Regions from separate parts of the Xylanibacillus composti genome, predicted to be linked through region 2. Evidence: a T-box and tRNA genes for the amino acid it is inferred to sense, from the RefSeq annotation. Region 2 holds a T-box; the other holds one or more tRNA genes.

Region 1 (14,921 bases), on a different contig from region 2:
GCGAACGGCCCGTCTGCTGGCTGAGCGGCTGCCGCCCGACCAGGTGCCTGTGCCGCTGTATGGCGGGTTGTCTCTGGAGGAACAGCAGCGCGCCCTGGAGCCGTCGCCGCATGGACGAAGGAAGATCGTACTGGCGACATCGATCGCGGAAACGAGCCTGACGGTGGAAGGCATTCGCATCGTTGTGGATGCGGGATGGATGCGGGTGCCGCGCTTTTCCCCAAGAACGGGGATGACGCATTTGGATACCGTTAGGGTATCCCGCGCCTCTGCCGATCAGCGCCGCGGCCGTGCCGGCCGCTTGGCGCCGGGGATTTGCTATCGGCTGTGGACAGAAGCCGAGGACCGCGCCTTGGCTGAACGCGGCGAACCGGAAATCCGCACCTCCGACCTGGCTTCCCTGGCGCTGGAATTAAGCGCATGGGGAGTGGCGGAGCCGGAGCAGCTGGCTTGGCTGGACCCTCCCCCGAAGGCCGCCTATGCCCAAGCCTGCGAGCTGCTCGAGCAGCTGGGGGCGCTGCGTCCGGATCGCTCCATCACGGCGCATGGACGCGATATGGCAGCGCTGGGCGTTCATCCCCGGCTTGCGCACATGATGCTTCGGGCCGAGCCGCTTGGCCTGGCTGCCGAAGCCTGTCAGGTTGCCGCATTGCTGGGGGAACGCGACATCGCATCAAGCCGGAACGGCGTGGATTTGCGGCGTCGCCTCGAAGAGCTTAACGGACAGGCGACTGCCTCGCACGCGGATGAGAGTGCGCTGCAGCGCATACGCAAGGAGGCGGGTCGTTTGCTTGCCGGGCTTAATCGGATGGGGAGCGCCGAAGCGGAGGCGGACAAGCCAGTCTCGCGAGACGCAGCCCAGCCCTTGAGAGCGCGAATCGAACCAGAGCGCTGCGGCGAGCTGCTTGCCCTGGCGTTCCCCGAGCGGGTGGCCCAGCGCCGGGCGGACGGGCGCTACGTGATGGCTAATGGCAGGGGAGCGGCATTGCCGGATGGCGACTCACTCGGAGCAGAGCCGTATCTGGCTGTCGCCGAACTGGACGACGCCGGGACAGAAGGCCGCATCATGCTGGCCGCACCGCTTTCGCTTAAGGCGCTCGAAACGTTATTTGCCGACCAGATCACGGAAGGGGAAGAAGTATACTGGCATATGGACACGCAAGCGGTGCGTGCCAGACGCCTGCAGAAGCTCGGTGCGATGGTGCTGCGCGAACAGCCGATTCAGGCTTCAGACCCGGAACAGGTGGCCGCAGCCCTGCTGGCTGGCATTCAGGCCGGGGGGTTGGACATGCTGCCTTGGACCAGAAGCGCGCGCCGGCTGCAGCAGCGGATCGTCTTCCTGAGAAGGTTCGAGCCGGATTTGCCGGATGTATCCGGCGAGGCGCTGCTGGACGACGCGCAGCATTGGCTGCTGCCGCATCTCTATGGCCGCAAGAGCCGCGGCGATCTCCATCATCTGTCGATGGATCAGGCGCTGGAAGCGATGCTGAGCTGGCCGCAGCGTGCTGCTTTAGAGGAGCAGGCTCCAACACATCTGACTGTGCCGAGCGGCTCCCGCATTCCCATCGATTACAGCAATCCGGATCAGCCTGTACTAGCCGTACGCTTGCAGGAGATGTTCGGCCTTGCGCAGACGCCGCGCATTGCGAATGGCCGACAGCCGCTGCTGCTTCACCTGCTGTCTCCCGCTCAGCGGCCGGTTCAGGTAACGACGGACCTGGCCAGCTTCTGGCGGGAAGCTTACTTTGAAGTCAGGAAGGATCTGAAGGGCCGGTATCCGAAGCATTATTGGCCGGATGATCCGCTGGAGGCGGTGCCGACAAGGCGGGCAAAGCCATCGTCCTCCAGACCTTGACTGGTCTTGAAGGACGGAGGCGGCTTTATGGGCACGGTCGTTCGGTTGCCTTCGGTGATGCCCGCCAGTCCGCAGGCGATGGAGCTCTTGACCGGATGCCTGCCAAACGGCTCAGGGCCGTTCGTTGTCCTTCACCAGCTCTAACGCCTCGCCGAGCTTCTCGATCCAAGTCGGCACATAGCGATCGACCGCCCATTGCGCCATAATTATCGCTTCGCCCTCCCGGATCGGGACAGCCAGCAAAGGCGCGGCGTCCAGTTCCCCTTCTTGGATGGCATACAAATACAGGCTGGAATCGGTCAGGATCGCGGCGAGCTCGCCCGTAGGGGATTCCAGCGCATCGCGTGCGTCAGGCTGCCTGGATTGGATTTGCTCCCGGGATACGGACAGGCTGTCATGGGTAACCACTTCCTGCGGCAGCTCCCAGGTGGATGCCGCGCTCGCATTGGACGTATTTTCGTCTCCGATCACAACGGCTCCCCAGCGCCCGTCGGTCCTCTGAATGTACCACGGACTGTCCTGCAGGGAGGGATCAAGATCCAGAAGCTCAGGCAACGACACTGCGGAGACGGGCGCGCCCTCTTCTGCCAGCACCAAATCGGCATAATGATAAACACGGTATGACGACAGTTCGCCTGGAGTATTGCCGGCGGTGCCGGTTAGCTCCATCGAGACATAGCGGTTGCCCGCATAGAGGATGCGCAAGTTCTCCAGCAGCTGAGATTCCCTACCTTCGTCCTCCGCATGCATATCCGCAACCGGGCGCAGGACGAGCGGAACTTTGACCGGTCCTCTCTCTATCTCGGGCGGGGTAAAGGTCCAGAAGCTTTGCCCGTAAGGCACAACGAGGGTATCCCCTTCTGCCGCGACGGACAAGCGTTCTTGGTCCGGAGCAATCAGTAAAGTTCGGTAATGGCTTGGCGCCATAGCGCTGGGTTGGCTCCCCTCTGTCTGCTTAGGATTATCCTGACGAAAGGCGATTAACAGGGCGGAACGCAGCGGTACAGACGACGCGGCGAGCTCTTCCTCCATATCAAAAAGCGAAGAGTCGGCGCTGCCTGCTGTCTGGACCGCATCCTTGGGGGAGAGGTCAGGAAAAGGCGGATTGACCAGCCAGATCATCAATACAGCGGCGCACAGGCCGATGGCGAACGGGAGCCATCTTCTGGAGCCCCGCTCCTGTTGTTCCTCATCGAGCCGTTCCTCGATTCGGCGGCGCAGCTTTTCGTTAAATCCATGGCGCTTGAACGGCTTGGACTCCAGTTCCTTGTGGATGTCAAATTCGCTTTTGTTCATTTTCATCACGTTCCTTTATCTGCAGAACTTTTAAGCGGGCCTGATGCAGGCGTGATTTCACGGTGCCCTCCCTAGTTCCTAGAAGCCGGGCAATTTCCTTCATGGATAATTGATAATGCGCAAATAAGATCAGTACTTCCTTATATTTCACCGGAAGCTGCAAAACCTGCCGCCATATATCGCTGACAGCCATTTGTTCGAAGGACTCGTCTTCAGCGGAGGGGTGCGTCTCGCGATTTTGCACCCAGTCGACCAATGTGACTCTTCGCATGAAGGCGGACTTCATATGATCCCTGACCGTGTTGCGGGCAATCGTCAATAGCCATGTCTTGGGCGAGGCTTCCCTGCGAAAGCGGTCCATATGGCGATACGCCTTCAAAAATACCTCCTGCGTTATATCATCAGCAAGTTCCCATTTACGGGTCATGCAATACGCGAAATTCCAAACATCTTGACCGTATTCCGTCATCCACTCCTGCAGTGTATCTTTCGAAGAGGAGGCTTGCTCTGCGTAAACGGCTGATGGTTTATTGAGTTCTGTCTCCACGAAAACTGTCACCTCTATTGGATTAGACGACACTAGCGCCTAATTCGTTCATAGTCTCTTTAATATACCATATGATGGAACGGATTTGGGATATTTTTATCACTTTTACAGTCATTAGAGCGGATAAGAGGTGGAATAACGAGGTGAGTTGTTTTCCAAAAAATACATGCGATTTTCCTCTTTACTTCTGCTTTCAGCCGTTATATAATAACTCTCGTGCCCTTGAGAAACGGACACGAAATACAATTGCAAATATGCGGTCGTGGCGGAACTGGCAGACGCGCTGTCTTCAGGCGGCAGTGGGATTTTCCCGTGGAGGTTCGAGTCCTCTCGACCGCATCCTATCAGAGAAGAAGCTGTCTCAGAAGTCATCTAGATGACTTGGAGACGGCTTTTTTGTTTTTTCAGCAAATGGTGTACGGGCGCTCGGTAGGGGAGGGCAGGGTTCGCCGGTCATTTCGGTCATCGGACGCCTGGCAAAGCAGGGCATATCCAGCTGATGGGAATTCAGCCGGCGCGACCGGCTCATGGATATTTCAGGGCTTGCCGTTGATGCGGCGTAAATCGCTGCCGCTAGGCGCATGACCTGTAGTATAATGACAGAAAAAGCGGGTCATTTTAACGGGAGAGGAAGTGGCTGCGGAGCATGAATGCGCATGAAATCGAATACGAGATTTACGGCTCGGAAATGCAGTATGTAGAAATTGCGCTCGATCCGGGCGAAAGCGTGATTGCAGAAGCTGGCAGCATGATGATGATGGAATCCGATATTCGCATGGAAACGATATTTGGCGACGGCTCCGGAAGCGAACATGGATTGATGGGCAAGCTGATGGGGGCCGGCAAGCGGTTGCTCACCGGTGAGAGCTTGTTCATGACAGTATTTACGAATGAGGGCCGGCATAAGGAAAAGGTTGCCTTCGCCTCCCCGTATCCGGGCAGGATCATTCCGGTGGATCTGACTACCTTGAGTGGCCGTATAATTTGCCAGAAGGATGCGTTCTTGTGTGCCGCCAAAGGGGTTTCGCTCGGCATTGCCTTCCAAAAGCGGATTGGCGTCGGTTTTTTTGGCGGAGAAGGGTTCATCATGCAGAAGGTCGAGGGCGATGGTTTGGCCTTTCTGCATACCGGCGGCACAGTCACAGAGCGTGTGCTGGGACCGGGAGAGATGATTCGCGTAGATACGGGCTGTCTGGTTGCATTGACGCATGGCGTAGACTATGACATCGAGTTTGTGAAAGGGATCAAGACCGCCTTGTTCGGAGGCGAGGGCTTGTTCTTTGCGACGCTGCGCGGTCCGGGTCGGGTGTGGCTGCAGTCGCTGCCGTTCAGCAGGATGGCCGACCGTATTATCGCCGCATCGCGTCCGGGCGGAAGGAAGAATGAGGGCAGCCTGCTTGGCGGCTTCTTCGACGGAAACAATCGTTAACGGAACCGCTATAAGCACAGCATCCGCAAGAAAAACAATAGGAGCTGTCTCCAATCGTCGTCGGCGACTTGGAGGCAGCTCCTGCTTATTTGTTCAGCAATTGCCGATACGGCTGGTAATCGATTCCTTTCTTCTCGAGGAAGGTAATCAGGCTTTTGTAATCCCGCTTCGGCGTGGCCAGGATGTAGCCCTCCAGACAAAGCTCCCGGGTAATTTGAGGAACCTTGCGCTCCAGGGCGAGCTGACCGATGCGCGCGGCGATCGAATGCTTGGCAATATCGCGGAACGCCTTCGGAACCGGTTCGCAAAGCTCGTCCAGAAATTGCTTGGACTCTTCGTTCCACAAATGCCGGCTCGCTTCTACATAGTGGTTCTGCCAGTCAAGCTTGGACTTGCCGTCCGCCATGGGCAGCACCTTCAGAAATTTGCGGAACATGAAGTATCCGCCAATGGCCATAAATCCGGCGAGGATAAATACCCAGAACACGATAAACCATGAAAACCAGGTTGGCATGATTGTAATCACTCCAGCATCTCTAAAAAATCGAATCTGCTCCTTATTATACCGAACATTGCCCGTTTCGGACAATCTTAGTACAATAGGAGGATAGGTTGGATTCTAAAGGCAAGGAGCAGAAGGCTAATGATTAAAATCGGATCGCACGTTTCCTTCTCAGATAAAGGTCTGTTGAACGCCGTGAACGAAGCGGTGAGCTACGGGTCGAGCACATTCATGATCTACACGGGGGCACCGCAAAATACACGCCGCAAGCCCATCGAGGACCAATATATTGAAGAGGGCAAGGCGATAATGGCCGAGCATGGCATGGATGAGATTGTGGTGCATGCCCCGTATATTATTAATTTGGGCTCTTATAAATCGAATACATTTCAGCTGGCTGTGGATTTCCTCCAGGAGGAAATTCGCAGAACCGACTATATCGGCGTCAAGAACATCGTGCTGCATCCCGGGGCTTACACTGACAAGGATGCAGAGTACGGCATTGCGCGCATTGCGGAAGGGCTGAATGAAGTGTTGGCGGGAACGGATCAGGCAGGCGTGAATATCGCATTAGAGACGATGGCGGGCAAAGGCACGGAAATCGGCCGTTCCTTCGAGGAGATTGCCGCCATTATGGACAAGGTGGAGGACAACAGCCGCTTGACGGTCTGCTTCGACACTTGCCACGTTCACGATGCGGGGTATGACATTGTCCAGGATTTCGACGGCGTGATCGAAGAGTTTGACCGCATTATCGGCTTGGACAGGCTGGCCGTCCTTCACCTGAATGACAGCAAAAACCCGCGCGGCGCAGGCAAGGACCGTCACGCGCCTGTCGGCTCCGGCTGGATCGGATTCGATGCCATGCGGCACATTGTTCATCATGATGCCGTCAAGCATGTGCCGATGATCCTGGAGACGCCCTGGATCGGCAAGGACTCCAAGAGTCAGCGCCCAATGTATGCAGCGGAAATTGCGCTCTTGCTCGGGGAAGAGGAGCAGCGCCTCGGGCCGGAGTTTCTGGAGCACCTGGAGCGGCTGGAGCACTTCTTCCGCAAGCAGGAAATTGACCGTCGGGCGTACGTGCTGGAGACATGGGATGTGCTGAAGTCGGATGCCAAGGCGCGCAAGGCGGACCCTCGCGAGCCGATGGAGCGCTTGTATGATTTGGCTGTTGAGCACCGCGTGCTTCCCGACTTGAGCGAAGAAGAACTGAACCAGCGGCTGACGGCGTGGTTTGCCCGCAGCTTGCAATAGGAGGATTTGGAAGTCATGAAACCGATCGCATCGAATCGCAGCAAGAAGGATCAGCTCGTCAACCGGGCTCGCATGCTGATCTCGTGTCCGGATCGGCCGGGCATTGTTGCGGCTGTATCCCAGTTTTTATCCGAGCACGGAGCGAATATTGTTCAGTCGGATCAGTACACCATGGATCCGGAAGGCGGCATGTTCTTCATCCGCATTGAATTTGATCTGGATCAGTTAACGGCCCGGCTGCCGCAGCTGGAGAATGATTTCGCTCCGGTGGCGGAGCGCTTCTCGATGAACTGGAGCATCTCGCCGGCGAGCAAGAAGAAGCGCCTGGCCATTCTCGTATCCAAGGAAGATCACTGCTTGCTGGAGCTGCTTTGGCAGTGGCAGGCAGGCGACTTGTACGCAGACATTGCTCTTGTGATCAGCAACCACCCGGATATGCGCGAGCTGGTGGAATCCTTCGGCATTCCTTACTACCACATACCGGTGACGCCGGAGACGAAGGCCGAGGCCGAAGCCAAGCAGATCGAGCTGATCCGCGGCCAGGCGGATGTCATTATACTAGCCCGCTACATGCAGATCATTTCGCCCGAGTTTCTGAAGCACTACCCGAACCAGCTGATCAACATCCACCATTCCTTCCTCCCGGCATTTGTCGGCGGAAAGCCGTACGCTCAAGCATACGACCGCGGCGTCAAGCTGATCGGAGCGACCGCGCATTATGTAACCGAGGAGCTGGATGGCGGGCCGATTATCGAGCAGGATGTGCAGCGCGTCAGCCATCGCGACAATGTCGACGATTTGAAGCGCATTGGCCGCCATATTGAGCGGATCGTCCTCGCAAGAGCGGTATCCTGGCATGTGGAGGACCGCATACTGGTTTACCAGAATCGGACGGTTGTCTTTGTATAAAGGCAAGAACCTTGAAGAACGGGGAGGCTTCCGTGTCGAAGCCCGCCCCGTTTTTTACTGTATGGGCGAATGGCGCAGCAGGCTTGCTAGAGGAATGAGGCTTCTTTTCGTTAGAGTTGTTTATTTTGTGCGTGGAAACCTTTAGTTCATAATGGTACAATAGGAAAAGTATTTTGAAAGGAATAAGGGAGGACTATCTAATGAGCAGCGCTGTTAAAACCATTGACCAATTGGCGGTCAATACGATTCGGACTCTTTCGATCGATGCGGTCGAAAAGGCAAACTCCGGCCATCCCGGCATGCCGATGGGGGCAGCTCCGATGGCATACGAGCTTTGGAGCAAGCTGATGAAGTTCAACCCGGATCAGCCGGACTGGATCGATCGTGACCGCTTCGTGCTTTCGGCTGGGCATGGCTCCATGCTGTTGTACAGCCTGCTGCATCTGTGCGGATTCGACCTGTCCATGGATGACATCAAGAATTTCCGCCAGTGGGGCAGCAAGACACCGGGACATCCGGAATATGGACATACCGCAGGGGTAGACGCAACGACGGGCCCACTCGGACAAGGGGTGGCGATGGCGGTTGGCATGGCGATGGCGGAAGCCCATTTGGCAGCCGTGTACAATAAAGACGGCCATGAAATCATCAATCACTATACGTATGCGATCTGCGGCGACGGCGACTTGATGGAAGGCATCTCCAGCGAGGCGGCTTCGATGGCCGGTCACATGAAGCTGGGCAAGCTGATCGTGCTATATGATTCCAATGACATTTCGCTCGACGGCGAATTGAACCTTTCCTACTCGGAAAGCGTGCAGAAGCGCTTCGAAGGACACGGCTGGCAAGTACTGCGCGTAGAGGACGGCAATGATCTGGCAGCGATTCATGCGGCTATCACGGAAGGACAGAAGGATACCAGCCGTCCGACACTGATTGAAGTGAAGACGGTTATCGGCTATGGCAGCCCGAACAAGGGCGGCAAAGGAGGCCATGCAGGTCCGCACGGTTCCCCGCTCGGCAAGGAAGAAGTGGCGTTGACCAAGGAGTATTATGGATGGCCGGCTGAGCCCGATTTCTATGTGCCGGACGAGGTGCGTGCGCATTTCGCTGAGGTGAAGCAGCGCGGCATCCAAGCCCATGCCGATTGGCAGAGCCGCTTCGAGGCTTATCGTCAGGCGTATCCGGAGCTTGCCGCCCAGTTTGAGCAAGCGCTCCGTATGGAGCTGCCGGACGGTTGGGACAGCGAGCTGCCGGTGTACAAGCCTGAGGACAAGGCACTGGCTACCCGTGCGGCGTCCGGTGCGGCGTTGAACGCCATTGCTGCGAAGGTGCCGACGATTATCGGGGGCTCGGCGGATTTGGAATCTTCGACGAATACGCATTTGAAGGGCATCCCGGTATTCCATCCGGAAAATTATGCGGGTCGCAATGTATACTTCGGGGTGCGTGAATTTGCAATGGGCGCAGCCATTAATGGCATGATGCTGCATGGAGGCGTTCGTCCTTATGCGGGAACATTCTTCGTGTTCTCCGACTATCTTCGCCCGGCGATTCGTCTGGCTGCCCTGATGAAGCTGCCAGTGACGTATGTGTTCACGCATGACAGCATCGGCGTAGGGGAAGACGGACCGACTCATGAGCCGATTGAACAGCTGCCGGCGCTGCGGATTATTCCGGATCTCACGGTCATTCGCCCTGCCGATGCGAACGAAACGTCCCAAGCATGGCGTTATGCGGTAGCCAATACTTCAGGTCCGGTTGCGCTGGTGTTGACACGCCAAGGCCTGCCGAATTTGGAAGGCACAGCAGAGCTGGCGAAGGAAGGCATGGAGCGCGGCGCTTATGTGCTGAGCGATGCCAAGAACGGCAAGCCGCAGGTACAGCTGCTCGCTACCGGTTCAGAGGTTCAGCTTGCGGTGGAAGCGCAGAAGGCGCTGGAAGCCCAAGGCATCGGCACTCGCGTCATCAGCCTGCCAAGCTGGGAAAACTTCGAGAAGCAGCCGCAAAGCTACAAGGATTCGGTCATCCTGCCTGATGTGAAGGCGCGTCTGGCTATCGAAATGGCGTATCCGCTTGGCTGGGAACGCTACGTGGGCGACGGCGGCGCGGTACTAGGCATCGATCGCTTCGGCGCATCGGCTCCAGGGGGCATCGTCATCAAGGAATACGGCTTCCATGTTGACAATGTTGTCGCCAAGGTCAAGGAGCTGCTGTAAGTCTCGACAAAGTATAAATCATTAAGCGATCCATAGCGTAATCTTGGATAAGCAGAGGAACGGTGAACATGGACAAATTTGAGCAGGTGACCGTGCTGAAGGCCGCCAACATTTATTATGACGGCAAGGTGAGCAGCCGGGTCGTTCAATTTCAGGACGGAAGCCGCAAGACCCTGGGCATTATGCTGCCCGGACAATATGAATTTTCGACGGATACGCAAGAAGTGATGGAGATCGTATCCGGCCAGCTCCGGGTGCTGCTGCCGGATGCGACCGAGTGGCTGGAGATTGATGGCGCAGGCGAATTCACGGTTCCGGCAGGGACAACCTTCAAGCTGGACATTCGTACCGTGACCGACTATTGCTGTTCCTATGCTTGAACCATATGCTAACGAAAACCGCAAGGCCATCGGGGGACCGATTCGGCCTTGCGGTTTTTTTTTTGGCGGTCTTGGCCTTGGCATTTTTTCGTGTGCACAGGGCCTTTTTGGCTCAGACCGTTCGATCTGATCATTCCGGACATGAAAGGCTCTTTAATGAAACAGAGCGGTCTGATCCCCTAAACTTGGACAATACCACGTTCATTCTTATTCCATCGCATCATAGCGCGTGGTATCATTCCCTCATTGGCCTTGGCAAGATAGTCAGTTATATCTGGCATTCCCATTCAGTCGCACGCAATAACGGGAAAAACTGGGTTTATATCTGGCATTCGCCCATTCAGTCGCGATATAGCGGGAAATATGGGTCTTATGGCAATGCTGAAGCGGCTGAATCGGTGGAAATCTTGCGAGTAGGACCAATTTTTCCCGCAATTGCTGCGTTGCTATAACGATACTTCAGCTTAGCGGGAAGGATGTCCGTTATTGCATATGCTTTCAGCATTGTCGGCGGCTTGACAATTGGTGGACGTATCCCGGCATGACTAACTAGCGCTCGGAAAACGAAGTGTACAGCCGCAACAGGAAGATGAACAGTGCCATCGGCATGCAAGCCGGATATCATGAGCCGGCAGATTCGCTCAGCTTTTTCTCTATGTAGAATTCAAGACGACGCTTGATCACTGGCGGCAAGCCGGACAGCATGCACCCGTAATGATAGACGTCACCGTGTGCCTCTACCCGGATGATTCGGGCCGTCATCGGCGGCAGCTCGGCCTCCTGGCGGAAGTGGATCACGACGAACATATCGCGCGAAAGCGGATGAGCCGTGGCAACCTGCAGCCCATTTTCGGACAAGTCCGTCAATTTCCCCTCCACCGTTTGCCCGGAGAAGGCGCCTTCCTGCTCCCATTGGTACACAGACAGCTTCAGATCGATATTCATCGGCACGCGTGCGCTTCTGCGGCGTTCTTGTCTGGCTGTGCTCATTGCGGAATTCGTAGGCTGCGCACTATGTTCTGCTGGAGAAGTCGCGCCGTCAAGGGCTGCGCCGGGCTGTTCGGCAGGCGGCGTGACTGTCTGTTCGATCCACTCCTCGTACAGCTTCACGACTGCAGACAGGTCCTGCTGCCCCCAGCCATGGTTGTTGGCCATCTGCATGATGTTCTTGGCCGCGTTCAGCATCGGGGCAGGCACTTGGAGGTTGCTGGCATGCCGGGAGGCCAGCTTCAGATCCTTGAGCATGAGCGCCAACGCAAATTGCTGGCTGAAATCCCGCTTCAGGATGCGCTCTCCCTTCATCTCTGCAGTGCGGCTGGCAGCACCGCCGCTGGCAATCGCCTCCAGGAACGCTCCGGGAGCTATGCCTGATTTCACAGCGGTCGCTAAACCTTCCGCCAATCCGGTCATTTGGATGCCGAGCACCATATTGACCGCCAGCTTGGCTTTGGAGCCGGACCCGGCAGGTCCCATATGGATAGCCTGACGACCCATGGCGAGCAGCAAGTCGCGATGACTGTCCAGAACTTCTGCCTTGCCGCCGACAAGAAAGGTCAGCTGTGCGCTTTCAGCGGCGGGGCGGCTGCCGGTTACAGGCGCATCCAAAAAATCGACCAGGTGCAGGGCGCATTCGCGAAAGATCCGTTCAGACAAAGAAGGAGAAACCGTACTGGCGTCAACAAGTGCAATGCCTGGCCGCAGGGCATGCATGATGCCGTTCGGTCCGAAATACACCTCTTCCACGGCTTGGTCATCCGTCAGCATGGTGAAGACCGCCTCCGAATCCCGTACGGTGTCGGCTGGACTGGAGGCGGCTTCCGCACCGAGCTCCACAAGCTCGCGGACCTTGTTCCTGCTGCGGCTATAGACGGTCAGAGATACGCCATTCCTAAGCAGGTTGGCTGCCATGGGCATGCCCATCGTGCCTAATCCTATAAATCCAACGGTTTTCATGCGAATCAACTCCTTTTGATCATATCTTAGCACGTGTTCGGCAGGGGATGAAAGCAGACGAAGGCTGCCGAACGGGGAATTATGGAAGAATGGTTGCTTTAGCGACTAGGTTCCAGTATGCTATAATGTAGAAAAATTCGGTAGGAAAATGGAGGAGTCAACCATGTCCAAGCTGCAATTTGATTTCACTTCGGCACTGGATTTTGCAGGCAAGCATGAGGTGGAATATCTCGCTGAGCCGATCAGGCTCGCGCATGAACAACTGCACCAGAAGACGGGAGCAGGCAATGATTATTTGGGATGGATCGATCTGCCCACAGCATACGACAAAGAGGAGTTTGCCAGAATCCAGCAAGCTGCCAAGACGATTCAATCCAACTCGGATGTATTGATTGTCATCGGGATTGGCGGATCTTATTTGGGCGCTCGCGCAGCGCTGGAGATGCTGACCAACTCCTTCTATAATCTGCAATCCAAGGAAGAGCGCAAGGCGCCGCAAATTTTGTTCGCCGGCCATCAGATCAGCTCGACCTATACGAAGCAGCTGCTCGATTATGTAGCGGACAAGGATGTTTCGGTCAATGTCATTTCGAAATCAGGCACGACAACTGAGCCGGCTATTGCCTTCCGCCTGTTCCGAGATTTCCTGGAAAGCAAGTACGGCAAGGAAGAAGCGCGGAAGCGCATCTATGCGACGACCGACCGCGAGAAAGGCGCGCTCAAGAAGCTGGCGGATGCCGAAGGATATGAGACGTTCGTCATTCCGGACGATGTGGGCGGCCGCTACTCCGTATTGACCGCAGTGGGACTGCTGCCGATTGCAGCGGCCGGCATCGATATCGAAGCGATGATGAAAGGCGCTGCGGACGCATCGGCGGAGTACGCGAATCCGAATGTGGCGGAGAATGCCAGCTACCAGTATGCGGCGATTCGCAACGCGTTGTACCGCAAGGGCAAGACCACTGAGATTTTGGTCAATTACGAGCCTTCCCTGCACTATTTCTCGGAATGGTGGAAGCAGCTGTTCGGCGAGAGCGAAGGCAAGGACAATAAGGGAATCTACCCGGCATCCGTTGATTTCTCGACCGATCTGCATTCGATGGGACAATTCATTCAGGAAGGGACCCGCAACATTTTTGAAACAGTCATTCAGGTGGGAACGCCTCGGGAAGAGCTCATCATCCAGGAGGAAGCGGAAAATCTCGACGGCTTGAACTTCCTGGCCGGCCAGACGATGGATTTCGTCAACAAAAAGGCCTTCCAGGGAACGCTGCTCGCACACGTGGACGGCGGCGTGCCAAACCTGGTAGTGACTGTGCCGGAGCTGACTCCTTATTGGTTCGGCTACCTGGTTTATTTCTTCGAGAAGGCCTGCGGCATCAGCGGCTACCTGCTTGGCGTCAATCCATTTGACCAGCCGGGCGTCGAGGCCTACAAGAAAAACATGTTTGCCCTTCTGGGCAAGCCGGGCTTCGAGAAGGAAAAAGCCGTATTGGAAGCGCGCTTGCACAACACCGAAGCGTAAACGAGTCAACGACAATACTTGCAAGACAACCAGCCGTCCGCCGCCAGCGGGCGGTTTCCTTATCTGGCGAGCCGGCACCTGCGCCTTCTTTTCAATTTTGAACAAGCACACTCGCTCCTGCACACCTACGCATACTGAAACGGGGGATAGATCATGCTGCACGCATACCGAACTTTCAGCCAAACTGGGGAAAAAGAAATCGTCATCAAGCGATCCCGATTTATAGGACATGGCGCTCCTGTAGAAACGGAGGAGGAGGCGCTCGCCTTCATCGCCGCTATACGCAAAACCCATGCAGCGGCCACGCACAACTGCTTCGCCTACATGATCGGGGAGCGCGATCAGATTCAGAAGTTTTCCGATGACGGCGAACCGAGCGGAACGGCGGGCAAGCCGATTCTAGAAGTATTGAAGAACCAGAAACTGAAAAATGTCGCGGTAGTGGTGACCCGCTATTTCGGCGGCATTATGCTTGGTGCTGGCGGGCTGGTTCGCGCCTACACAGACGGTGCAGTAGCGGCCTCGGAAGCTTCAGTGCCTGTTGAACAGGTCCTGCACAGGCTGGTTCGCATCCGCGTTGATTACACGTGGCTGGGCAAGCTGGAGAACGAGCTGCGGCTGCGGGAGACGCTCCTCGAGGAAACGCTCTACACTGATCTGGTGACGCTGCAATGCTTGCCTCGGGAAGAGGAGCATGAGGCATTCGTTGCGTGGATGACGGACTTGACGCAAGGGCGGGGAGAAATAGAACTGGGCGATCCGCGGTATGTGCCCCATCCTATTTCCGACTAATCCGATCTGGATGAATAGATTCGTGCTAGTCTGCAAGGAAGAGTGATGATATAGTTATAAAAAGTGCTTAATTGCCAAGAGAGGAAGTGAAGGCATTATGGCGAGAAAAGCAGTCGAACAGGAGCTGAATCGGGACATTATCCTCAATGTGGCCAGGGAACAGTTCGCCAGCAAAGGCTACGCCGCCGTTTCCATGCGAAGCATTGCCAACGCGATGGGATACAGCCACGGATCGCTGTATTACCATTTCAAGGAGA
Region 2 (14,921 bases):
CCCCTGTCCGCTTGAGAGCGGACGGCAGCAAACCCCAGCTTCTCGGCCGGACAAAAAAAACAGCAGTCGGGCACCGTATTGTTCGCTTCACGGAATGCCTGACTGCTGTTGTATGTTGATGCTCGGTACACGAATGTCAACCTATTAATTTGCTACTATATTCACCAGCTTGCCTTTTACCGCAATGACTTTCCTTACCGTCTTGCCCGCAAGCGCCGCCTTGACCTTCTCGGCTTCCATCGCGACACGCTCCATCTCTTCCTGCTCCATGCCGCTCGGGATTTGGATGCGGTCGACGATTTTGCCGCTAATCTGCACGACGATCTCCACCTCATTGTCCACTGTCATTGCCTCGTCATAGGTCGGCCACGGCTCATACGTTATCGTATCGCGATGGCCCAGGCGGCTCCACAGTTCCTCGGCAATATGCGGCGCAAGAGGAGACAACAGCTGCACGAAATGCTCCATCGCTTGTTTCGGCAGCGTCTCCGCTTTGTAAGCTTCGTTAACAAAAATCATGAGCTGACTGATAGCAGTGTTGAAGCGCAGATGCTCGAAATCATCGGTAACTTTCTTCACGGTACGATGCCACACGCGCTTGAACTCCTCCGTACCGCCCGCTTCCGCGATCTTCGGATTCATTTCGCCATTGTCGCCAATGAACAACCGCCACACGCGGCTTAGGAAGCGATGCGTGCCTTCTACGCCGCTCGCATTCCACGGCTTGGTCGCCTCAAGCGGTCCCATGAACATCTCGTACATGCGCAGCGTATCCGCGCCATACTCAGCAACAATCTCATCAGGATTAATGACATTGCCCCGGGATTTGCTCATCTTCTCCATGTTCTCGCCAAGGATCATCCCCTGATTGACGAGCTTGTGGAAAGGCTCCTTCGTGGAGACAACTCCAAGATCATACAGCACCTTGTGCCAGAAACGGGCATAAAGCAGGTGCAGGACAGCATGCTCGGCGCCGCCAATGTAGAGATCCACCGGCAGCCATTCCTTCTGCTTCTCCGGCGAACACAGCGCCTCATCATTATGCGGATCGATGAACCGCAAATAGTACCAGCAGCTGCCGGCCCACTGCGGCATCGTATTCGTTTCCCTCCTTGCCGGCTGGCCGGTCTCGGGATCTACGGTATTCACCCATTCGGTCACATTGGCCAGAGGCGATTCCCCTGTGCCGGAAGGCTTGATCTCGTCAACCTCCGGCAGCAAGAGCGGCAGCTGGTCCTCCGGCACAGGCTTCATCGTGCCGTCTTCCAGGTGAAGGATCGGGATCGGCTCTCCCCAGTACCGCTGGCGGCTGAACAGCCAGTCCCGCAGCCGGTAAGTAACCTTGCCCGCTCCTTTGCCGCTGCTCTCCAGCCATTCAATCATTTGGGCAATCGCCTGCTCATTGTTCAATCCATCCAGAAAGTCGGAACGAATATGCGGACCGTCTCCTGTATAGGCTTCCTTGTCCACATCGCCGCCCTCAATGACCTCGATGATCGGCAGCTCGAACTTCTTCGCAAATTCCCAATCCCGCTGGTCATGGCCGGGCACGGCCATAATGGCGCCCGTTCCATAGCCTGCCAACACGTAATCGGCAATCCAGATTGGCAGCTTGGCGCCGTTGACCGGATTGACTGCATATGCGCCCGTAAACACACCGCTTTTATCCTTGGCCAGATCTGTCCGCTCCAGATCGCTTTTGCGCGCCGCCTGTTCTTGATAGGCTGCAATAGCAGACCGCTGCCCGGAGGACGTAATGCGCTCCACAAGCTCATGCTCCGGCGCAAGCACACAGTAAGTGGCGCCGAACAGTGTATCCGGCCGGGTCGTAAATACCGTTAATTCGCCGGCTTCTCCTGCTTCTGTCTCAATGGGGAAGCGCACTTCGGCTCCTTTGGATTTGCCGATCCAGTTGCGCTGCATATCCTTGATGCTCTCGGACCAATCCAGTTCCTCGAGGTCCTCCAGCAGCCGTTCCGCATATTCGGTAATTTTCAAGATCCATTGGCGCATCGGCTTGCGAATGACCGGATGGCCGCCCCGCTCGCTCTTGCCGTCTATGACTTCCTCGTTGGCGAGCACCGTGCCGAGTGCCGGACACCAGTTCACCGGAACCTCCGCTACATACGCAAGGCCTTTCTTGTAAAGCTGGAGGAAAATCCACTGCGTCCACTTATAATACGCCGGATCCGTTGTGCTGATTTCCCTGTCCCAGTCATAGGAGAAGCCCAGCGACTTGATTTGGCGCCGGAAATTGTTGATATTTTTGACCGTAATGTCGCGCGGATGCTCGCCGGTATCCAGCGCATGCTGCTCTGCCGGAAGTCCAAACGCATCCCATCCCATCGGATGCAGCACATTGTAGCCGCGCATGCGCTTGTAACGGGATACGATGTCTGTTGCTGTGTACCCTTCGGGATGGCCGACGTGCAAGCCCGCGCCGGACGGATACGGAAACATATCCAGCGCGTAGAACTTCGGCTTGTCCGTACCTTCCTCTACGCGAAATGTTTTGTGCTCGTCCCAAAACGTTTGCCATTTCGGTTCTATTGTTTGCGGATCATAACTGTGTCCTTTCCCCTCTTGCATCGCATTATCCTCCTTTAATTACCCACGAAAGTGAAGATGCGCTTCCGAAGCTTATTCCGATTACTTTCGCGGGGCCCGATTCTTACACCCACGAAAGCGAAGAGACCTCCGAAGCCTATTCCGATTACTTTCGCAGAGCCCGATTCTCCACCCGCGAAAGCGAAGCAGATCTCCGAAGCCTATTCCGATTACTTTCGCGGGGTCCCGAACATTGCACATCGGGAATGACGCATGCCCATTATGCAAAAAAACCTCACGCCGCTAGCTGCTATCGCTAGGGACGAGAGGTTGCATTCCCGTGGTACCACCCTAGTTGGCTTACTAGACCTGCCTGGTCATGGAAGCCCACTCAAATCCTTAACGCGGACAAAACGGCAAGCTGTGCTCCCTTGCCTCCGAGAGCATGTGCGTGCGGCTCTGAGGCGAGTTCACCGCGGCTGCTGACCGGCTTGCACCCGACGCCGGCTCTCTGAACAGCATATCCGAAGCTACTACTCCTCTTCTTTGCCTTTCGACATTCATATGTAACCGATTATAAAAAACTTCCATTCCCGCTGTCAAGATACGGGCTCCAAGATCATTTGACCGCTGTGTAAAAGACTCGCTGCGCGTGCTCCTCCGGCGCTTCCATCGTGAAATCAGCATGGACCAGCACTTCGCCGAAACCTGCGTCGCGCAGCAGATCAACCACAACCTCCGGCTCATAGGTTCGCTGCCGGTGGATCTCATCGATCCGTTCATAGCGTACGTCCCCTTCACAACGGCGGAAGATCGTCAGCTGATGCTCCACCTGACAGCGCTCTTCATCGAACAGGCAAGCCCATAAATAGGCCAAGTCCGGCTCATTCCAGATAAAGGGCTGCTCCTCCGCATACGCCTGCAGCTGTCTGGGGTGGTGCAGATCGAACAGAAAGGTGCCGCCCGGCTTTAATGCCTCATAAGCGCAATGAAACGCCTGCTTCAACTCCTCCGGCTCCAGCAAGTAGTTCAGGCAGTCGCAAAACGAAATGACTGCATCCGTTGGCTCGGGCAGCCGCCAGTTCCGGGCGTCTTGCTGCTGCCACTCGCAAGTGCCGGTGACGCCGAACGGCTGTTGGCGGGCGGTTGCCTCCCATTTCCCTGCAGCCACCTGCAGCATTTCCTTCGACAGATCTAAGCCCGTCAGTTCATAGCCTTTCAATGCCAGCGGGATCGTAATGTTGCCCGTTCCGCAGCCAATGTCGGCAATTCGCACCGGCTTGCCAAGCAGCTCCCACATCGCCTCAGCATAACCGACCCACTGGTCGTACGGCATTTCTGCCATCAAACGGTCGTATACATAAGCGAATTGATTGTAGGCCATAGCTATTCCTCCCGCTCAGCTGGCGCATGGTGCTTCAGCTTAGTCCAGCTTCCTTCCTGGATCACAATACCGTCTTTCAGCAGTTTTCCAAGCGCACGCTTGAACGCTGATTTGCTGATCCCGAAGCGCTTCTGGATAATATCTGCGGGGGTTTCGTCTGAATAAGGCATCGCTCCGTTCGGCCGCTCCCGCAGTACGGCGAGCAGCTTCTCGGCATCTTCACTGCGGCTTTCCTGTTTAAGGGGACGCATGGACAAGTTCACACGGCCGTCATCGCGCACAAAAATCACGCGAAATTCCGCCTCTTCCCCCATGCGAAGCTTCCTTGTCCGTTCCGACTCATGGACGAATCCGAACGCGCCGAAGCCCAGCACGCCGGCATCCACCACCGCGAAATCTCCAATCTGCAAAGGCTTATACACCGTTGCTTTCAACGTTCGATTCTTCCAGTCTTCGGGAGCGCGCAACATGAGGGGCGCCAGTTCTTCCTCCCCCGCCGCCTTGGCCAGCAGCCTGCCCTGCTTGTCATGTGACGGCACAATGAATACGTGATCGCCTACCTGGGGCCACAACTCCCTGAGCTCGGGAAGCTCCCTGACAGGCAAGAGCAAATGCCGGCTCAATCCCATATCAAGAAAGCAGCCAAGGCGAGGGTGTATGTCCGCGACCTGCAGCCGCGATACCTTGCCCTCCTCGATGTAAGGCTGACGCATCGTTGCGGCCAATCGGTCTTCGCTGTCGTGGAACAGGAACACTTCAACCCGCTCGCCTGTCTTCACCTCGCCGAGTGCTTCACTGTAGTGCAGCAGCACGTCCGGCACATCGGGCAAAGTCAGGAAGTACCCGATAGGCGGCACTTCCCTGGCAACAATCATACTCGCCTTCATGCCTGCCCGGAGTCTCATACCGTTTCCACGGTGCGGGCATCCGACCAGAGGCGTTCAATATTGTAAAATTGGCGGTCCTCCCGATGAAAGATGTGCACAATCACATCTCCGAAATCCATGAGCACCCATCTGCCGGTGTCGAACCCTTCCATGCCCCGCATGCGCCATCCCGCTTTTTCCGCCTGCTGCTTCACTTCCGTCGTGATCGACTGCACTTGAATATCCGAGTTGCCGTGACATATGACAAAGTAATCGGCAATCGTCGAAAGACCCTGCAGATCAAGCGCTACCGGGTCATGCCCCTTCTTCTCTTCAATGGCTTTCATAATAGTTTGCATCAACTGTGCGGATTGCGTCATGAATGTCCTTCCTCCTTTTTTTCTTGCCGGGCTGCATCCAGTTCCTCCAACAAGCTGTTGCGCGCAAGTACGGTCATCGGGAAGATGGGTGCGCCTTGCTCGATCAACTGGCCGATCGTTCCTTCGAAGCCGGCTATCAGCGCAGCCTCCAGACTCCTTTCGGCCAATTCCCGAATTCGGTCAACACCCGGAAAGGCTCTGCCGGGCTCCATGTAATCGGCCAGGCAGACCACCTTGTCCAGCAAAGTCATTCCAGGCCGGCCTGATGTATGGTAACGAATCGCGTCCAGGATCATGCTGTCCGTCACGCTGTATTGTCGCTCAGCTACTATGGCTCCTGCGGGAGCGTGCCAAAGCGGCTTGTCATACTGCAGCCATGGTTCCTGCTCCCCAGCGTCGACAAGCGTTTGGCGCTGCTTTTCAACAGGCCAATATTTTGCAACATCATGCAGGACAGCCGCCCACTCTGCTTGCACCGGATCGGCTCCGTATTGCAGGGAGAGTCTGATCGCCGTGTCCCGCACGCCGATTGTATGCTGCCACCGCTTTTCCGGCATCTGGGCCCGTACGCTCTCCATGACGGCTTGCAAATCAGGCTTCATACAATCTACGCTCCTTTATATAATCATAGACCGAATCCGGCACGAGGAAACGGACAGACCGCCCTTTTTTGCACAATGATCGAACATAGGTTGACGACAGATCGATCGCCGGCATCTCCACCCAATCGATCTGCGACGCAAGATCCTTGGGGAGCGCGATTTGGCTTACTGCCGGAAAGCCGGGGCGATCCAGCGCCGCAAATCGCACATAACGGATCAGTTCGTTGATTCGTTGCCAAGCCGGCAGTATTTGTACCATATCCGCACCGATAATAAAGCTGAACTGATGTTCGGGATACAATTCCGTCAATGTCTTCATCGTGTCGGCCGTATACGAAATGCCGCCGCGCTTTATTTCTATATCCGTCACACGGATTCCGGCATAAGGGGCGATTGCCCTTTCCAGCATGGCCAAGCGGTCGGCTGCCGGCGCGGCATCGCCGGCTTGGCGCTTATGCGGCGGAACGAAGGCCGGCATCAGCCACACTTCATCCAGTCTCAGCTCTTCCCTCGCCCTTTCAGCAGCGATGAGATGACCGAGGTGTACAGGATCGAAGCTGCCGCCAAGGATTCCGATTCTCATGGCATGCCCACCAGATCGATCTGCTTGTGATCTTTGGATTCTTTGTACAGCACAATGACCTTGCCTATGACCTGCACCAGCTCTGCGCCAGCTTTCTCCGCAATTTCGGCCGCTACCTCATGGCGCTCTTCCATGCAGTTCGGCAGCACGCTGATCTTCATCAATTCCCGCTTTTCTATCGCTTCTTGCACATGGCGGATTAAATGGTCATTGACGCCTCCCTTGCCTACCTGGAAGATCGGGTCCAAATGATGGGCGAGTGCGCGAAGATAGCGCTTTTGTTTCCCTGTCAGCAATGATTTCACCTCACTTTTCAAAGGACTGCAATACCGCGCTCCGCATCTCCGCAACAGGAGCTGTCATACCTGTCCAATATTCGAATGCATACGCACCTTGATACACGAACATCCCGAGCCCCCCGTGGATCGTGCGGCCAAGCCGCTTGGCTTCCTGCAGAAACCGGGTTTCCAGCGGGTTGTAAATAAGATCGCTGAACACTTCCGCATCCGGCCAACAAGCAGGATCTGCCGGCCATTCATCCTCATTCGGGTGCATGCCGATCGGCGTAGTGTTGATGATTAGATCGTAAGAAAATTGCCTGCAGCTTGACCAGGGAACGCTGTCAACCGTCCCGTAATCCTTAAGAGCCGCTGCCAGCTCCAAGGCTTTTTGTTCTGTTCGATTGGCAATCGCTACAGAAGCCGGGTGCTCCCTTAGCAGCGCATATACGACTCCTCTGGCCGCTCCCCCTGCGCCAAGCACCAATATGCGCTTGCTCTTTAAGGAAACGCCCGTCTCTTGCTTCAGGGAGCGTACGTAACCGATGCCATCCGTATTATACCCGATTAATCTGCCATTCTTGTTCACAATCGTATTGACAGCGCCGATCACGCGCGCAGCCTCATCGATCTCGTCCAGGTGGCCCATCACGGCAACCTTGTGCGGAATGGTGACATTCGCTCCGCCGAATCCCAATGAACGAATGCCTGCCAATGCGTCGCCAATCCGTTCGGGAGCTACGTCAAATGCCGCATAAGCCGCATGGACTCCCGCTGTCTGGAAAGCGCGGTTCAGCATAATGGGCGATTTGGACTGCCGAACCGGATGGCCAAGCACACCATAGATGACCGTATCGCTATTAAGCCGAGCATTCCCAAGCCCCTCTAGTCCGCTCAACATGAAACTCCTCCCTGTCTCTATATCAATCGGTCGCGAACCGCGTACTTAACCCCTTCCGGAAGATGAAGGGACAATTCCGCTCCGCTTTCTCCGTTTACCGCTATCCATCCCAATCCAGACACATAGACATCCGCTTTTTTCCCCTTCGGTATGAACAGACGATGCCTTGCGAGAGGAGGCAGCTCGTTCCATTCTTCCGAATCCGGCGGAGATAACAAGCCGCCTTTGTGTTCGGCATACAGGGCATCCGCCTTTTCCAGCTTCGTTCGATGCACCTTGATGCTGTTCGAAACATAACAGGTGAACGATTGCGGTTCGCCCTGAACAAAATCGAATCTGGCCAAAGCGCCGAAGAACAACGTCTGCTTCTCCTGCAGCTGATAAACGAGAGGCTTCACCGGCTTATCCGGCATTAACTTGCTCAGAACTCGCTTCGGCACGACTTCGGTAAGCCTGTGCGGATACACAATGCCCGGCGTATCGATTACAGCTTTGCCGTCCTCCAGCGGAATCCGGACCGCATCGAGTGTCGTGCCCGGAATAGGCGAGGTCGTAAGCTCTGCATCCATGTCGCTGTAATCGCGAATGAGCCGATTGATCAATGTGGATTTGCCGACATTGGTTGCGCCGACTACATAAACATCCCGTCCTTTTCGCAGCTGGTCGATGCGCTCGACTACACGCTCAAAGCCCACATTCCGCTTGGCGCTGCACAGCGCGACACCTTCCACCTTCAATCCTTGCGCTTTCGCCTGCTGCTGCACCCAATTCAATATCCGGTTCCAGTTCAATCCCTTCGGCAGCAAATCCATCTTGTTAGCGACCAGCAGCACCGGATTGCGGCCGATAAAGCGGTGAAGCCCGGAGATTAAGCTGCCTTCAAAATCAAAAATATCTGCGATTGCTACAACCAGGCTGTCTGTATCCGCTATGGAGGACAGCAGTTGTACAAAAGCGTTCTGGTCTACCGTAACGGTCGAGATTTCATTGTAATGACGGATGCGAAAGCAGCGCTTGCAAATCGCTGTTTCCGCTTTCAAGGCCGAAGCAGGAACAAAGCCGGGCTTCGCAGTGTCCCCGCTTTGCAATGCGGCGCCGCAGCCAAAGCAGCGCTTGCTGTCGTTATTTATGTCTGCCGCTGTCATCGCTTCTCCTCCTTGAACATATGATGGCCCTGCTTTTTCAGCCGCGACACGGCGATCTTCTCCAGTCTGCGATTGAACCTTGTAAAGATGCCCTCGCCCGCAAGCGATACAGGCTTCACCAGAACCGTATGCATGCCCAGCCGGTTGCCGCCCAATACATCAGTCAGCATTTGGTCCCCGACTACGACCGTCTCAGCCGTGTCCGTTTGCAGCGCCTGCATTGCCTGAACGAACGCTCTGGCAGACGGCTTGCGGGCGCTGTGCAGGAACGGCACATTCAGCGGCTCCGCAAACGCAGAAACACGCGTCCGGTTATTGTTGGAGACAATCGCCACTTTCCAGCCGCGCTCGCGAATACTCTTTAGCCAAGCAACCAGTTCAGGCGTAGCCAGCGGGTCCTCGGCGCCCACTAATGTATTGTCCAAATCCGTTATAATTCCACGTTTCCCCTGCAGCCATAGCCGGTCCAGATCAATCTGATAGATGGATTCGACCATTTCCTTCGGTACAAGCTTATTCAGCAATATCCGTTCACCTCAGAAGTGTTTTCATGGAACAAACTATACCACATCCCACCATTTTGTTGCAAAAAACAAAAACCCGCTGCTGCCGGGACAACAAGGTTGTTCCCCGGCCGCAGACGGGTGGATGAACACTGTGCGGCTACATCGCCTTTTTCAGGTGTTCCAAAAGCTCGGCTATGCGCTCCGCATCCTGCTCCTTCACGGCGACCCCGCTGTACTTGGCCTCTTCAAATAGCTGCAGCACCGCGGTCAATTCAGGCTCGAGACCGCGGTTATTCGCGATCCACCTTTCAATCGATTCCCTAGCCGTCTCCGAATCATGGCGGGTATATCCGCGCTTGCGGGCGAATTTAAGCAGGGCTTCGAATGTAAGGATCACCTGCTCATCGTGTCCTCTGGGCTTCTTCCGTATAGGCCGCAGCAAGTAGCTGCCTGCAGAGGTGAGCATGCCTTTCTTAAATAATACGTAGAGCAGCAAGCCTGCAAGGATAACGGCGCCAGCCGCAATGCCAATCGCCGAACGATTATCCCCTGCCGGCGCTTCGCTCTCCTCGACTCCGCCTGTTTCCACTTCGGGCAGCTCGAATGCCGGAGATGTTTCTTCCACCGATTCGGCTATCGGCATAAAGAAGCTGGCCGTAGGCTCGAACGGTATCCAGCCGTGTCCTTCAAAATATACTTCTACCCAAGAATGGGCATCGGAGTTCCGCACCATGTAATCGCCCGCGCCATTCGGATCCGAAAAGCGATTGATTGCGTCCTCGAACCCGTAAATCTCAAGACGGTTCGATCCGGACGTGTATCCCTTTACCCAGCGTGTCGGTATATCCAGGGTACGCAGCATCACGGCCATTGCCGTGGAATAATAATCGCAATAGCCTTCCTGAATCTCAAAGAGGAAGCGGTCTACGAAATCCGGACTGCTCCCTTTGCCGATATCAGGCTGATTCGTATAAGGGAACGTCTCACGCAAATAGGTTTCCACCGCTTTGGCGCGGTCGTAGTCATTATTCGCTTCCGCCGCGATCTCCTCGGCAAGCGCCTTGACCCGTTCCGGCACTGTATCCGGCAATGCCGTGTACTGGTTCATGCTCGAAGTTCGGGGCTCCGCGTTTCGCAGTGCCTCAGCATCGATCACCGGCACATGGGAAACGAGCGTATACGTTTTTGGATATTCGTCATCGTCGCCCCGATACAGCAAGGCCGCATTTTCAGCCGACCACGCCAGATCGGGCGTCGGACCTTCGGAATCCCCATTGACCTGTTCAATGACAGCCGGTTGCATCGCTCCGAACAACACCGGATAAGCATGCTCGGACAAGACGGTCACCGTCTGCCTGACTTCCACATAGTCGCCCATTGCTGGGGTTGCGATCGGCGTCTGCAGGCGGATCGGAACAGCTTCTGTCAATACGGCTTCCCAGCCTTCCCCTGTATACGTGGACTTACTTTCCCCCCGCCAGTAGCTTCTTCGATCAGTCACGACGCTCATGACTTCGCTGTGATCGTAATCAAAGCCTCCGCCCAGCTCACGATCATCCCTGCCGTAGCCGGAAGAGGCATTCGCTGTGGACTGCGTTGCGCTGGAACTGCTCAACGGTTTCTGTCCGATCCTGGATACATCATTCCCCTTCCAGTTTTGCCAGGCTGTATAAGGGTCAGTCAGCAGCGGACGCGCCTCCGGCGCCGCAGTGCCGGCGCCTACTGTTGCAGCGATCACGATTACCGCAGGCCATATGATCGTACCGGGGTAGTCTTCAAGGTACTTCCAGGCTTGCGGATGGCGCTTGCGGAAATCATTATAATGGGACAGTATGGCAAGAACCAGTCCGCTGCAGACAATGATGGCCGTTTCTTGCCATAAATAAATCTTGCCGGTACTGTCCGCTACAGCCATTACCAGGATAGCTGCCAACACCAAGCCGATTACTCTGATCTTGGACTTGGCCCAGGCCAGAACAAATTGATAAGCGCACCAAAACGCCAGCGCATACCACAAATAAGGCAGGAACGGCTGAACATTCTGCAGCAAATTGCCGCCAAAAGAGCGTCCCTCCTCCCAGAATGGTTCGTATTGAAGCACATGTCCATGTACCCACAAGATTACTCCAAGCTGCACAAGGACCCGTATTGTTTTTCGCATAGGAAGCAGAGCCTCTGCAAGGCCGCAAAGGATCAGCGATGTGAATACAACCGTCCTCGTTTCGGCGTACCAGGTATATCCATTATAAGATTCGTGTCCCAGCCAAAAAGCAAATTGAAGCACAATTGCCGCCCACGCGGCCGAAGCCAACCGATCAGACCAAGCGGCCATCCAGCTTTGTCCTATCTTGCTCAGCAATGCTTTCAACCTGGCTTTGATCATGAGTGCCGCCCCCCCAGCATCTGCGAGAGTTCCTTCAGCTGGGCGAACGGATAGCTGACAAAACCGCGCTCGCGCAGCACGCTTGACCACTGCATGGCTTTCTCCTCTTCGCCTCTGCGAATGGGCAGCAAGTGGCAGGCGCTCATGTGATTGCGGGCCGCCCACGCAAGCGTATCCATGACAGATTTGTCCTGCATGGGGGAAATAAGCGCTACCATAGTGCCTCTTCCGAGCGCGCCGGCAAAACCTTCTGCCAGCTGCATGGGGGTAAAGGCGGAATCCGCCTCCACTTCAATGAGATGATCCATCATCGATTCCGCATGGAGTTCGCCGCGCTTGGCAGGAAATACAGCTGCCCGCTTCCCTGCCGTAATCAGCCCCATCATCATCTGTTGGCGGCTCCCATACCGAATAAGAGAGGCAGCAGCGGACACCGCATTCTCCAACACCGTTTGTTCGGGATATGCTGCCTTTCTTCGGTCCAGCAGCAGGACAAGCTTGGGCATGGCCTCCCGCTCATATTCCTTTGACTTCCATGTACCCGTCCTTGCTGTGGCATTCCAATGGATGCGCGAAAGCTTGTCGCCATACACATACTCCCGGACGCCATTAATTTGCGTAGTCTCCCGGGTCGCTCTGGATGTTGCCGTATGCGCATGCGCTCCTTTGCTCAGCTGCTTGTAATACATCCAATCCGTGATATCGACCGTGCGGGGATATACGCGCACGTGGCGAACGCTTTTGACCTGTCCCCGATGCTCGAACAAACCGAAAATATCCTCTGTTGCAAAGACCATCTCCTTGAAGGCATACACGCCTCTTTCCAGCGGCGCCGTCTCATAGTACACCTCACCCCTTCGCCGATAGTCGGGGATAAAGGTGGAGGAAATAGGATAGGACTGTCCTTTGCTCGATTGGATATGTTCTTCAAACAAAACATAAGGGATGGGAAAAAGTCCAGGGATCGTCACATCAACCTTCACTTGGAGCGGGCTGCCGGCTGCAAGCTTGTTATCCTTACCGACATTCGCCAAACTTCTGGCCGCTTGGACGTGCGCAATGCCGCTCCATCTGCCCAAAGCCAGGTAGATGCCCAGCATGCATACGAAAATAAACAGCATCAGCGCCAATTTCCCGCCCTGGAACATCACGAAAAATATAGAGCAGACCGCAAGTCCGATCAGTACGGCTGCGCGTCTGGCATTTCCACTGCGCAGGGCGTTTTTTGCCGTTATCGGGTCCATCCGTTATCTCCCCAGCCGCACCGGCGCGGCCACTTGCTCCAAGATGGATTGCAAAATTTTGGCTTCCGTGGCGCCCTCCATTCTTGCCTCGGCGCGAAGCATTAGCCTATGGGCCAGAACAGGATAAGCCAGCTTCTTCAGATCGTCCGGTATCACATAATCCCGTCCCTGCACGAGGGCATACGCCTTCGCTGCCGCGATCAATGCAAGCGATGCGCGAGGACTTGCCCCGAGGAATACGCCGCTGTGCTGGCGGGTTTGCCGGGTAATCGCGATTCCGTATTCAAGCACGGCCTCATCCATATGCACATGCTTGGCGGCAGCTTGAAGCTGGAGCACATCCTGCACCGACATAACCGGTGCAAGCGTATCCAACGGATGGCGGACCGATTGGCTGCTGACAAGCCGGGCTTCGGTCTCTTGATCCGGGTAACCCAAGCTGATCTTCATCATAAAGCGATCCAGCTGAGCCTCGGGCAGCGAGTAGGTCCCTTCAAAATCAATCGGATTTTGTGTTGCAAATACCAGAAAAGGCCGCGGCAGCCTGTGCGATTCCCCATCGACCGTCACATGCCCTTCCTCCATGGCTTCCAGCAAGGCGGATTGCGTCTTCGTCGTCGCCCGATTGATTTCGTCGGCAAGCAAAATATTCGTCATGACAGGTCCTGGCCTGAACACGAACGTTTCATCCTTGGGATGAAAAATCGAAACGCCGGTTATATCTGTAGGCAACAGATCGGGGTTGCATTGCACGCGGCGAAACGTGCTGTCAATGGACTTGGATAGTGCTTTAATTAATACCGTCTTCCCCGTACCCGGCACATCTTCGAGAAGCAAATGCCCCTCTGCCAGCAGGGTTGTGACGATCCATTCAATCTCTTGTTTCTTGCCCATGATGCAGGTATCGAGGTTAGTAATGAGTTGCCGGATCTTATCCATATCGGCTTGCTGCACAGTCATGGTCATACCTCCAGTATTGTAAAGGTCCTCCTTAACATCATACCGGAGATATGCCGAGACGTACATCGGTAAAACGTCAAAAAAACATTGTCAGAAACTACTAAGGTACCCACGAAAGTGAAGAAAAGCTTCGCAGCTTATTCCGATTACTTTCGCGGGGCCCGATTTTTATACCCACGAAAGTGAAGTGAAGCTTCGCAGTCGCAGCATATAAGCGAAAAGCCCTTGGTTCAGCCTTTCGGCCTGAACACAAGGGCAGCAAGGAAGGAGAAGATGATCGCTGAGGATATCCCTCCACTCGTGACCTCGAAGATGCCTGTAATGACCCCCATAATGCCGTCCCTTTCCAGCTCGGACAACGCTCCGTGAACCAAGGAGTTGCCGAAGCTCGTAATCGGCACGGTCGCGCCAGCCCCGGCAAATTTTACGAGGGGGTCATACAAGCCGAGACCGTCGGCCACTGCACCCGCTACGACCAGCAAGCTCATCGTGTGTCCCGGGGTCAGCTTGGCCACATCGAACATGAGCTGACCAATCACACAAATAGCCCCTCCTACGAGAAAAGCCCACAAAAACTGCATGTTCTAATTCACCTCGCTTTCCAGGCATACGGCATGTGCAATGCACGGGATGCTCTCCCCCTGCTGATACGTCAACGGAGAAAGCAGTGCGCCAGTCGCCACGACCAAAACACGCTTCCATTCACCTGCCCGGAGCTTCTTCATAATATGCCCGTAGGTCACGACGGCCGAGCAAGCGCAGCCGCTGCCGCCAGCCCACACACTTTGCCGGTCGCGGTCATAAATCATTAAACCGCAATCATGAAATGTCGTGTCCTCTATTGGCACGCGATGCTCTCGCAGCAGCTCTCCTGCAATGTCATGGCCTACCTGCGCCAGGTCGCCCGTTACAATCAGATCGAAGTCACCCGGTTGTTTGCCGGTATCCTTCAAGTGTGCCTGTATGGTATCCACTGCCGCAGGCGCCATGGCGGCTCCCATATTGTTCGGATCTTTAATTCCCAAATCCAAAATGCGACCGATTGTCGCTGATGCTACGCGAGGACCGCTGCCTTCGGCGGCTACGATTGCCGCTCCCGCACCCGTCACAGTGAACTGCGCAGTAGGCGGCTTCTGTGCGCC

What was found. The T-box of region 2 lies ahead of leuS (leucine--tRNA ligase). A T-box ahead of a tRNA ligase gene usually reads a tRNA of that ligase, here a tRNA-Leu.
Region 1: it encodes a tRNA-Leu, which carries the amino acid that the T-box ahead of leuS (leucine--tRNA ligase) is inferred to sense. The anticodon was not compared.

The regions. Positions count from the first base shown of each region.
Region 1 covers NZ_BOVK01000042.1:3,208-18,128, forward strand. Annotated here, with positions in the region: gene hrpB (ATP-dependent helicase HrpB) at 1-1,855, shown strand, start outside; gene XYCOK13_RS15050 (hypothetical protein) at 1,967-3,151, opposite strand; gene XYCOK13_RS15055 (RNA polymerase sigma factor) at 3,132-3,698, opposite strand; tRNA gene XYCOK13_RS15060 (tRNA-Leu) at 3,955-4,037, shown strand; gene XYCOK13_RS15065 (TIGR00266 family protein) at 4,345-5,127, shown strand; gene XYCOK13_RS15070 (DUF2621 domain-containing protein) at 5,213-5,641, opposite strand; gene XYCOK13_RS15075 (deoxyribonuclease IV) at 5,771-6,886, shown strand; gene purU (formyltetrahydrofolate deformylase) at 6,902-7,795, shown strand; gene tkt (transketolase) at 7,996-10,014, shown strand; gene ppnP (pyrimidine/purine nucleoside phosphorylase) at 10,083-10,394, shown strand; gene XYCOK13_RS15095 (NAD(P)-binding domain-containing protein) at 11,016-12,347, opposite strand; gene XYCOK13_RS15100 (glucose-6-phosphate isomerase) at 12,511-13,872, shown strand; gene XYCOK13_RS15105 (YigZ family protein) at 14,026-14,664, shown strand; gene XYCOK13_RS15110 (TetR/AcrR family transcriptional regulator) at 14,762-14,921, shown strand, end outside.
Region 2 covers NZ_BOVK01000032.1:38,643-53,563, forward strand. Annotated here, with positions in the region: gene leuS (leucine--tRNA ligase) at 145-2,589, opposite strand; T-box leader at 2,863-3,103, opposite strand; gene XYCOK13_RS12645 (class I SAM-dependent DNA methyltransferase) at 3,167-3,931, opposite strand; gene XYCOK13_RS12650 (CvfB family protein) at 3,934-4,836, opposite strand; gene rsfS (ribosome silencing factor) at 4,833-5,177, opposite strand; gene yqeK (bis(5'-nucleosyl)-tetraphosphatase (symmetrical) YqeK) at 5,174-5,779, opposite strand; gene XYCOK13_RS12665 (nicotinate-nucleotide adenylyltransferase) at 5,769-6,362, opposite strand; gene yhbY (ribosome assembly RNA-binding protein YhbY) at 6,359-6,658, opposite strand; gene aroE (shikimate dehydrogenase) at 6,669-7,541, opposite strand; gene yqeH (ribosome biogenesis GTPase YqeH) at 7,559-8,686, opposite strand; gene XYCOK13_RS12685 (YqeG family HAD IIIA-type phosphatase) at 8,683-9,210, opposite strand; gene XYCOK13_RS12690 (transglutaminase TgpA family protein) at 9,350-11,575, opposite strand; gene XYCOK13_RS12695 (DUF58 domain-containing protein) at 11,572-12,819, opposite strand; gene XYCOK13_RS12700 (AAA family ATPase) at 12,823-13,779, opposite strand; gene spoVAE (stage V sporulation protein AE) at 14,010-14,360, opposite strand; gene spoVAD (stage V sporulation protein AD) at 14,364-14,921, opposite strand, start outside.